3 regions of the Myceligenerans halotolerans genome follow, and region 2 is predicted to be linked to each of the others. Evidence: riboswitches for the same ligand, from Rfam matches in the RefSeq annotation. Region 2 holds a riboswitch; each other region holds the start of a gene.
The links. Region 2 has a riboswitch for cyclic di-AMP ahead of ACYVK5_RS15825 (C40 family peptidase). Riboswitches for the same ligand answer to the same signal wherever they lie in the genome.
Positions count from the first base shown of each region.

Region 1: another riboswitch for cyclic di-AMP. It lies ahead of ACYVK5_RS09700 (C40 family peptidase); the one in region 2 lies ahead of ACYVK5_RS15825 (C40 family peptidase).
Region 3: another riboswitch for cyclic di-AMP. It lies ahead of ACYVK5_RS17205 (C40 family peptidase); the one in region 2 lies ahead of ACYVK5_RS15825 (C40 family peptidase).

Region 1 is NZ_BAAGRL010000012.1:119,147-121,362, forward strand. It holds gene serC (phosphoserine transaminase) at 1-523, shown strand, start outside; cyclic di-AMP (ydaO/yuaA leader) riboswitch at 675-862, shown strand; gene ACYVK5_RS09700 (C40 family peptidase) at 862-1,650, shown strand; gene ACYVK5_RS09705 (universal stress protein) at 1,757-2,216, shown strand, end outside.
Region 2 is NZ_BAAGRL010000023.1:95,011-97,226, forward strand. It holds gene ACYVK5_RS15825 (C40 family peptidase) at 120-977, opposite strand; cyclic di-AMP (ydaO/yuaA leader) riboswitch at 975-1,123, opposite strand; gene ACYVK5_RS15830 (mycothiol transferase) at 1,321-1,848, shown strand; gene ACYVK5_RS15835 (amino acid ABC transporter ATP-binding/permease protein) at 1,902-2,216, opposite strand, start outside.
Region 3 is NZ_BAAGRL010000025.1:130,067-132,282, forward strand. It holds gene ACYVK5_RS17205 (C40 family peptidase) at 215-1,045, opposite strand; cyclic di-AMP (ydaO/yuaA leader) riboswitch at 1,049-1,227, opposite strand; gene ACYVK5_RS17210 (substrate-binding domain-containing protein) at 1,422-2,216, opposite strand, start outside.

The sequences.
Region 1 (2,216 bases), on a different contig from region 2:
GTCCGACGGCGGTCTCTGGCTGGCGGTCCTCTCGCCCGCGGCCGTGGAGCGGGCCGCCCGGGTGGAGGCGGGCGGGCGCTGGATCCCGGAGTTCCTCTCCCTGACGACGGCGGTCGAGAACTCCCGCAAGGACCAGACACTGAACACGCCCGCCGTCGCGACGCTGGTCATGCTCGCCGACCAGGTGGACTGGATGCTCGGCAACGGCGGCCTGGACTGGGCGGCGAAGCGCTGCGCGACCTCGGCTCAGTACCTCTACGACTGGGCGGAGGCGCGCGACTGGGCCTCGCCCTTCGTGGTGCGGCCCGAGGAGCGGTCCACCGTGGTGGGCACGATCGACCTGGCCGACGGCATCGACGCCGGCGAGGTCATCGCGGCCTTGGGGGAGAACGGGATCCAGGATGTCTTCGCCTACCGCAAGCTGGGGCGCAACCAGCTGCGCGTGGGGATGTATCCCGCCGTCGACCCCGAGGACGTCGCGGCCCTCACCGCCTGCGTGGATCACGTGGTGGAGCGGCTCTGACCGGGGCAGCCAGGTGGGGTTGGTGGGGCTGCGGACATGTGGGATCTATCACGATAGTGGTCCGTGAGGGCTATTTCCGTTGCCATAACGTGACATGGCAGCTAACCCTGCGGTACGTTCAGCTCGCTCGACGGCTCAGCGCCGACGGGCCTCCGGACGGACGCCGAACCCTGTCACCGGCCGGGGAAACCCACGAACCGTATGACAGGGGCGGGGGACCCATTTTCGGGCGCCAGGGCGCGTCCTTGGGGTGAAGCGGCGCTGACTCAGCTCGGCGCGGCCGGGTGTGCTCCTACCCGAACCCGACAGCTGACCTCGTAGGCGGCCTGGAGATACTCGTGACCGCACGTACTGCCGCTGGACGCCATCGCGCCGCGCGCCGACCAGTGACCCCGCTCACCGATCTCGTGCAGAACTCCCAGCTCGGCCGCCGGACCGCTGTCGCGGCAGCCGCGGGCGGGATCCTTGTCTCGACCTTCGGCGCCGCCGCCGCGCAGGCCGCACCGGGCGAGACCGTGAAGAGCGACGTCAGCAAGCTCGGCTCGCTCAACCTGAGCGCCCTCTCCAGCGAGGCCCACCAGGTCGTCGATGCCGCCCCGGTGGTCACCGTCGCCCGCGACGCCAAGATGGCCGCCGAGACCGGCGTCGTCTCCGTGACGCCCGCTTCGGAGAACGAGGAGTACCAGGCACAGCTCGCCGCCGAGGAGGCGGCCGAGGAAGCCGCCGCTGCGGCCGCGGCTGCCGAGGAAGCCGCCGCGGAGGTGGCCTCGGCCGCGACGTCGGCGCCGGCCTCCGCGAACGGCTCCGAGATCATCTCGATCGCGTCGCGCTACGTCGGCACGCCCTACGTGTCCGGTGGCTCAAGCCCCAGCGGGTTCGACTGCTCGGGCTTCACCTCGTACGTCTACGCGCAGGTGGGTATCTCGCTGCCGCGCTCGTCGTCGGCCCAGGCCGCCGGCGGCACGCGGGTGGCCGCCTCGGCCGCTGTGGCGGGCGACCTGGTCTACGCCCCCGGTCACGTCGGCATCTACGCGGGCGGCAACACCATGATCGACGCCCCGAAGCCGGGCGACACCGTGCAGTTCCGCACGATCTGGATGAGCAACCCGATCTTCATCCGGTACTGATCCCTCCGCCGCGAGCCGAGCCGGGACCCCGTGTCCTGGCTCGGCTTTCGTGTGTCTGCGATAGCGTTGGACTGCGACGACGCACGCTCCGACGAGGAGGACGCAGATGGCTCGACCCGAGGTCGTGCTGGTAGGGGTCGACGGGTCCGCCGCCAGCATGCACGCACTCGACTGGGCGGTGGGCTGGGCCGACAGGGTCGGCTGGTCCCTGCACCTCGTGAGCAGCTACACGCTCCCCTCCTTCACCGCCGCGTCGCTCGACGGCGGCTACGCCGCGTTCGACGACACCTCGATGGCCGAGGGCGCGAAGGCGGTCCTCGACGAGGCCGAGGAGCGCGCCGTCGCGGCGGGGGCACGGGTCACGACATCGGTCGCCACGGGTGACGCGGCGGGTGTGCTCGTGGAACTGTCCACGGACTACGGCCTCGCCGTGGTGGGCACGCGCGGACGGGGCGGGTTCACGGAGCGGCTGCTCGGCACGGTGTCGTCCGCGCTGCCCGCCCACGCCCACTGCCCGGTCGTCGTGGTGCCGCTGACGTCGGCGAAGCGGGACATGTGGCACCGTG
Region 2 (2,216 bases):
TGCCGAACAGCCGGCCGGGACGAATGCCTCCCGCCGGCGCCGACCACGCCATCTCGGTCGGTGGGATCGCAGCCATCGACCAGAACGACGTGGTCGCGTGCCGGCCCTCGGGTGAGCGCTCAGGCGACCCGGACGAACGTCGGGTTCGACTGCCACATCGTCGTGTAGCGCAGCGGCGTGCCCGGCTGCACGGCCTCGACGATCATGCCGTTGCCGGCGTACAGGGAGACGTGGCCCGAGGTCCACACGATGTCGCCGGGCTGCGGGTCCGAGACGACGGTTCCGGCGTAGCGCAGGTCGCCCGACGTGCGGGGCAGGTTGGTGACGCCCAGCTGGCCGTACACGTAGGTGATCAGGCCGGAGCAGTCCAGGCCCTCCGACGGGGTGGACCCGCCGAGCACGTACGGCGTGCCGACGAGCTCCATCGCCAGGTTCACGGCCTGCTGGCCCGTCGCGGAACCGGTCGAGGTGGACGTGGTGGCCTCGGCGGCTGCCGTGGCCTCCGCCTCCGCCTCGGCTGCGGCCTGGGCCTCCAGCTCCGCCTGGCGCTGTGCCTCGAGCTCGGCCTGGCGCTGCTTCTCGAGCTCCGCCTGGCGCTCCTCCTCGGCGATGCGCTTCGCCTCGGCCTTGCCCTCAGGGGTCTCCGCGTACGGGGTGACCTTGATGGTGCTCGTCTCGACGACGGTCTCGGCCTGCGGGGAGACCTTGACCTGGCTGACGAGTTCGTCGGCCAGGGCGTCGGCGACGCGGGCGTCGGCCTTGCCGTAGTCGACGGTCTGCTTGCTGTTCTCGGCGGCAGGGGCCGCGCCCGCACTCGACGAGAACACGGACGCGAGCATGCCACCCGTGACGGCGGCGATGGCGCCCGTCCTGGCGGCGGCCTCACTCACGCCGGTCAGGGGGGTGATGGTGGGGCGCTCCGCGCGGTGGCGACCGCGACGGGACGGACGGCTGGTTTCGGGCGTGATCGTAGCCACTTTCTCCTCCGACGCCTGCGAGGTGAGCTGTCGGGTTCGGATGGGAGATCACCCGGCCTCCCGAAGGAGGCTTCACCCCAAGGGCCGTGGCCCGTACTACCTGGTTCCCCCGTCCCCGCCATGTTTTCGCTGGGCAGATCCGGTGGCGGGGCTCGGCGGCCGGATCCGGAGCCGCGGTCTGGGTCCGCGGCTCGGTGATGACAGTACAGAGGATCGCGCCGGATGTCACGAATTGGTTACGCGAAGGTTTTCGCCTGCATGTCGGACGCGTGCGAAACGGTGTGTCATCGCAGGTCATGCCGGCAAAATGCCGCCCGCTCCCGGAATCTCCTATGGTGGCGACATGCCGCTCTCCGACGTCGAACCGCGTGTGGATTCCCCTGACCCCGCCGAGCAGTTCGTGGCGTACCTGGACTACTACCGGGGCGTGGTCGAGCGCAAGGCCCGAGGTCTGGGCCCCGCAGGGCTCGCCGAACGTCCGCTGGAGTCCGGGTGGTCGCCGCTGGAACTGCTTGTGCATCTCGTGCACATGGAACGGCGGTGGTTCGTGTGGGGGTTTCTGGCGGAGGGCGTGTCCGAACCGTGGGGTGACCACGCCGGCGGGGACCCGCACGGGCCGTGGGCGGTCCCGGCGGGCGACGCGGACCTCGACGACTGGCTGCGGCGCCTGCACGACGGCGGCGCCCGGACCAGGCAGGTTCTGGCCGCCCACGACCTGGCCGAGCGCGGCGCGACCGGCGGCCGGTTCACCTCGGGCGAGACGCCGCCCACGCTGCTGTGGATCGCGTTCCACGTGCTCCAGGAGTACGCCCGGCACGCGGGCCACCTGGACGCGGCACGAGAGCAGATCGACGGCATGACGGGGGAGTGACGGCGCGGTCCGGGTCCGGCGCGCGGCTGCGTCCGGCGCGGGTCCGCCCGGCGTCAGCCGTGGAGCGTGAGGCTGATCTCGTGGTCGGCCAGGCCCGCCGGGACCGGGCGGTGCGTCGCCAGGACGACGGCGGTCCCGGTGGCGCGGGCATGCTCGGCGAGGACACGGACGACGTCGTCGGCCGCCTTCGCGTCGAGATGCTCGGCCGGCTCGTCGACGAGCAGGGCGTCCGCGCGGGCCAGCAGCGCCCGGGCGATGAGGAGCCGGCGTCGCTCGCCGCCCGACACGTTCGTCGCGTCCGTGCCCAGCATGGTGTCCAGGCCGTCCGGCAGCCCGTCGAGCCAGGGTGTCAGCCCGACGGCGCCGAG
Region 3 (2,216 bases), on a different contig from region 2:
GGTCCGCTGCGCGCTCTCGATCGACCCGGGCGCCCGGCATCGGCCGGGGTGGCCCGGAGCGGCGCTCGGGGACCGCGTCGTGGTTCACGCCGCCGCTGACGGCGGCCGTCGGCGCGGCGCTCGCGTTCGTCGCGGCGAGTGACCCGCATCAGAGCCCACGAGGGCCCGCACCGTCGTGGTGCGGGCCCTCGTGGTGGAGCGTGGTCGGCCGGTGTCAGCCGACGCGGATGAAGGTCGGGCTCGACTGCCAGATCTTCGTGTAGCGCACGGTCTCGCCCGGGACCGGGGCCTCGACCTGCATGTCGTCGCCCGCGTAGATGGCGATGTGGCCGGGGGACCAGATGAGGTCGCCCGGCCGGGCCTCGGCGGCGGAGACCACGGTGCCGGCGTAGCGCTGCTCCGAGGAGGTGCGCGGCAGGGTGACGCCGACCTGGGCGTAGACGTACGACGTGAACCCGGAGCAGTCGAACCCTGCGGGGGTCGAGCCGCCCCAGACGTACGGCACGCCGAGGTACTGCATGGCGATGGAGACCACCTCGGAGCCGGCGGCGGTGGCCGGGACGGCCTTCTCGACCGGCTCGGCGGGCTGCTCGGTGGCGGCGGGGGCCTCCTCCTCGACGGGCTCTGCGGCCTCGACCGGCTCCGGCTCCGGCTCGGGTTCTGGCTCAGGCTCCGGCTCGGGTGCGGGCGTCACCTTGATCGTCCCGGTCTCCAGGGTGAGCCTGCTGTCGGCAGCCACTCGGACGGCGGGGGCGGCGGCCACGTCCTGCGCAGCCACATCTTGCGCGGCCGCGTCCTGCGCGGCCGCGGCCTCGACGGACCCCGTCACGGCCTGGAGCTCGGCGGTGGTCGGGCCGGCGTCGGCCGCCGGCGCCGCATCCGAGGGGATGCTGAGCAGGGAGACGGCCAGACCTGATCCGGCGACGACGAGCGCGCCACGGCGCGCGACGCCGGAGATGCCGCGTGCGGCGGCACGGGTGAGCGGGGTCAGCGGGGTGAGGGGATTTCGGGCAGCGCGATGGCGCCCGGGCGTGCGAGTGGTCACGTGTGGTTCTCCCGGCGCCTGCGAGGTGAGCTGTCGGATTCGGATCGGAGAGTGACCCGGCCGCACTACCCGTGCGGCTTCACCCCAAGGGCGCCGATGGCGCCCGCTTGCGTTGGTTCCCCCGCCCCTGTCATCTGGTTTGCAGATCCCGGGGCGGTGACAGGGTTCGGCGTCCGCCTCGAGCGCTCACGGAGTGCCGTGAGCGGGACCGACCGTAACCCTGGCGGGCCGGGAAGTCACAATCGGGTCACGGGTTCCGAGTCCGCCCAGGTATGACTTGACCGGATTGTTCTCCATGGGATAAGTCACACCGCGACGTCGAGCGGGGCCGGCCGTCATCACGCGGGCCGGGGGCGGCGCCCGGAGTTCGCCCAGTTCACAGCTCACCCATGAGGTCGAAGTCGAACCCGTCGGCCCGGGCGATGTAGAGGCGGTGCTCGGCGTGGTTGCCCTGGAACCGCATCGGACCGCGCGGGCCTTCGTACACGACGCCGTCCACCGACCGGTCGGTCGCGGCCACCGCCGCGCTCCCGGCCCGCTCGATGATGGTGCGCAGCGCGAAGATGCCCTCGTAGCAGGCCTCGGCCGCCGCCCCGACCGCGGGGGCGTGCACGCCGTGGTGGGCCGTGTAGCGCCCGATCAGGTCGAGCGCCCCGCCTGTCGCCAGGCTCCGGAACCAGCCCCCGGTCGAGTAGAGGTTCTCCGTCCCGCCGGCGCCGCTGCCCATGAGCATGTTCTCCTCCATGAGCGTGCTCAGGCGCACGATCCGCTCGTCGAGACCCTGCCGGGCGAACACCCGGTTGAACCGGACCGCGTTCTGCCCGACCATCAGCATCAGCACCCCGTCGGCACGCGACGCCTCGACGTCGTGCACCACGGCGCCGAGCTGGGCGGCGCTCGCCCCCTGCTCGTTCAGGAACCGGGCGCCGGCGAACTCCACCCCGAGCGACGAGACCTGCGTGGACAGCGCCTGGAACGTGCGCCTCGGCCACGCGTAGTCGTCGCCGACCACATACCAGTTCCGGACACCGAGTTCTGCCCGGAGCCGCGAGATGGCGGGGAACAGCTGGGCTGACGGGACCTCCCCGGTGACGTAGAGGCCCGGGCGCGTCTCGGCGCCCTCGTAGGCGGCCGGGTACACGTACGGGACCCGGCGTTGCACCAGCGGGAC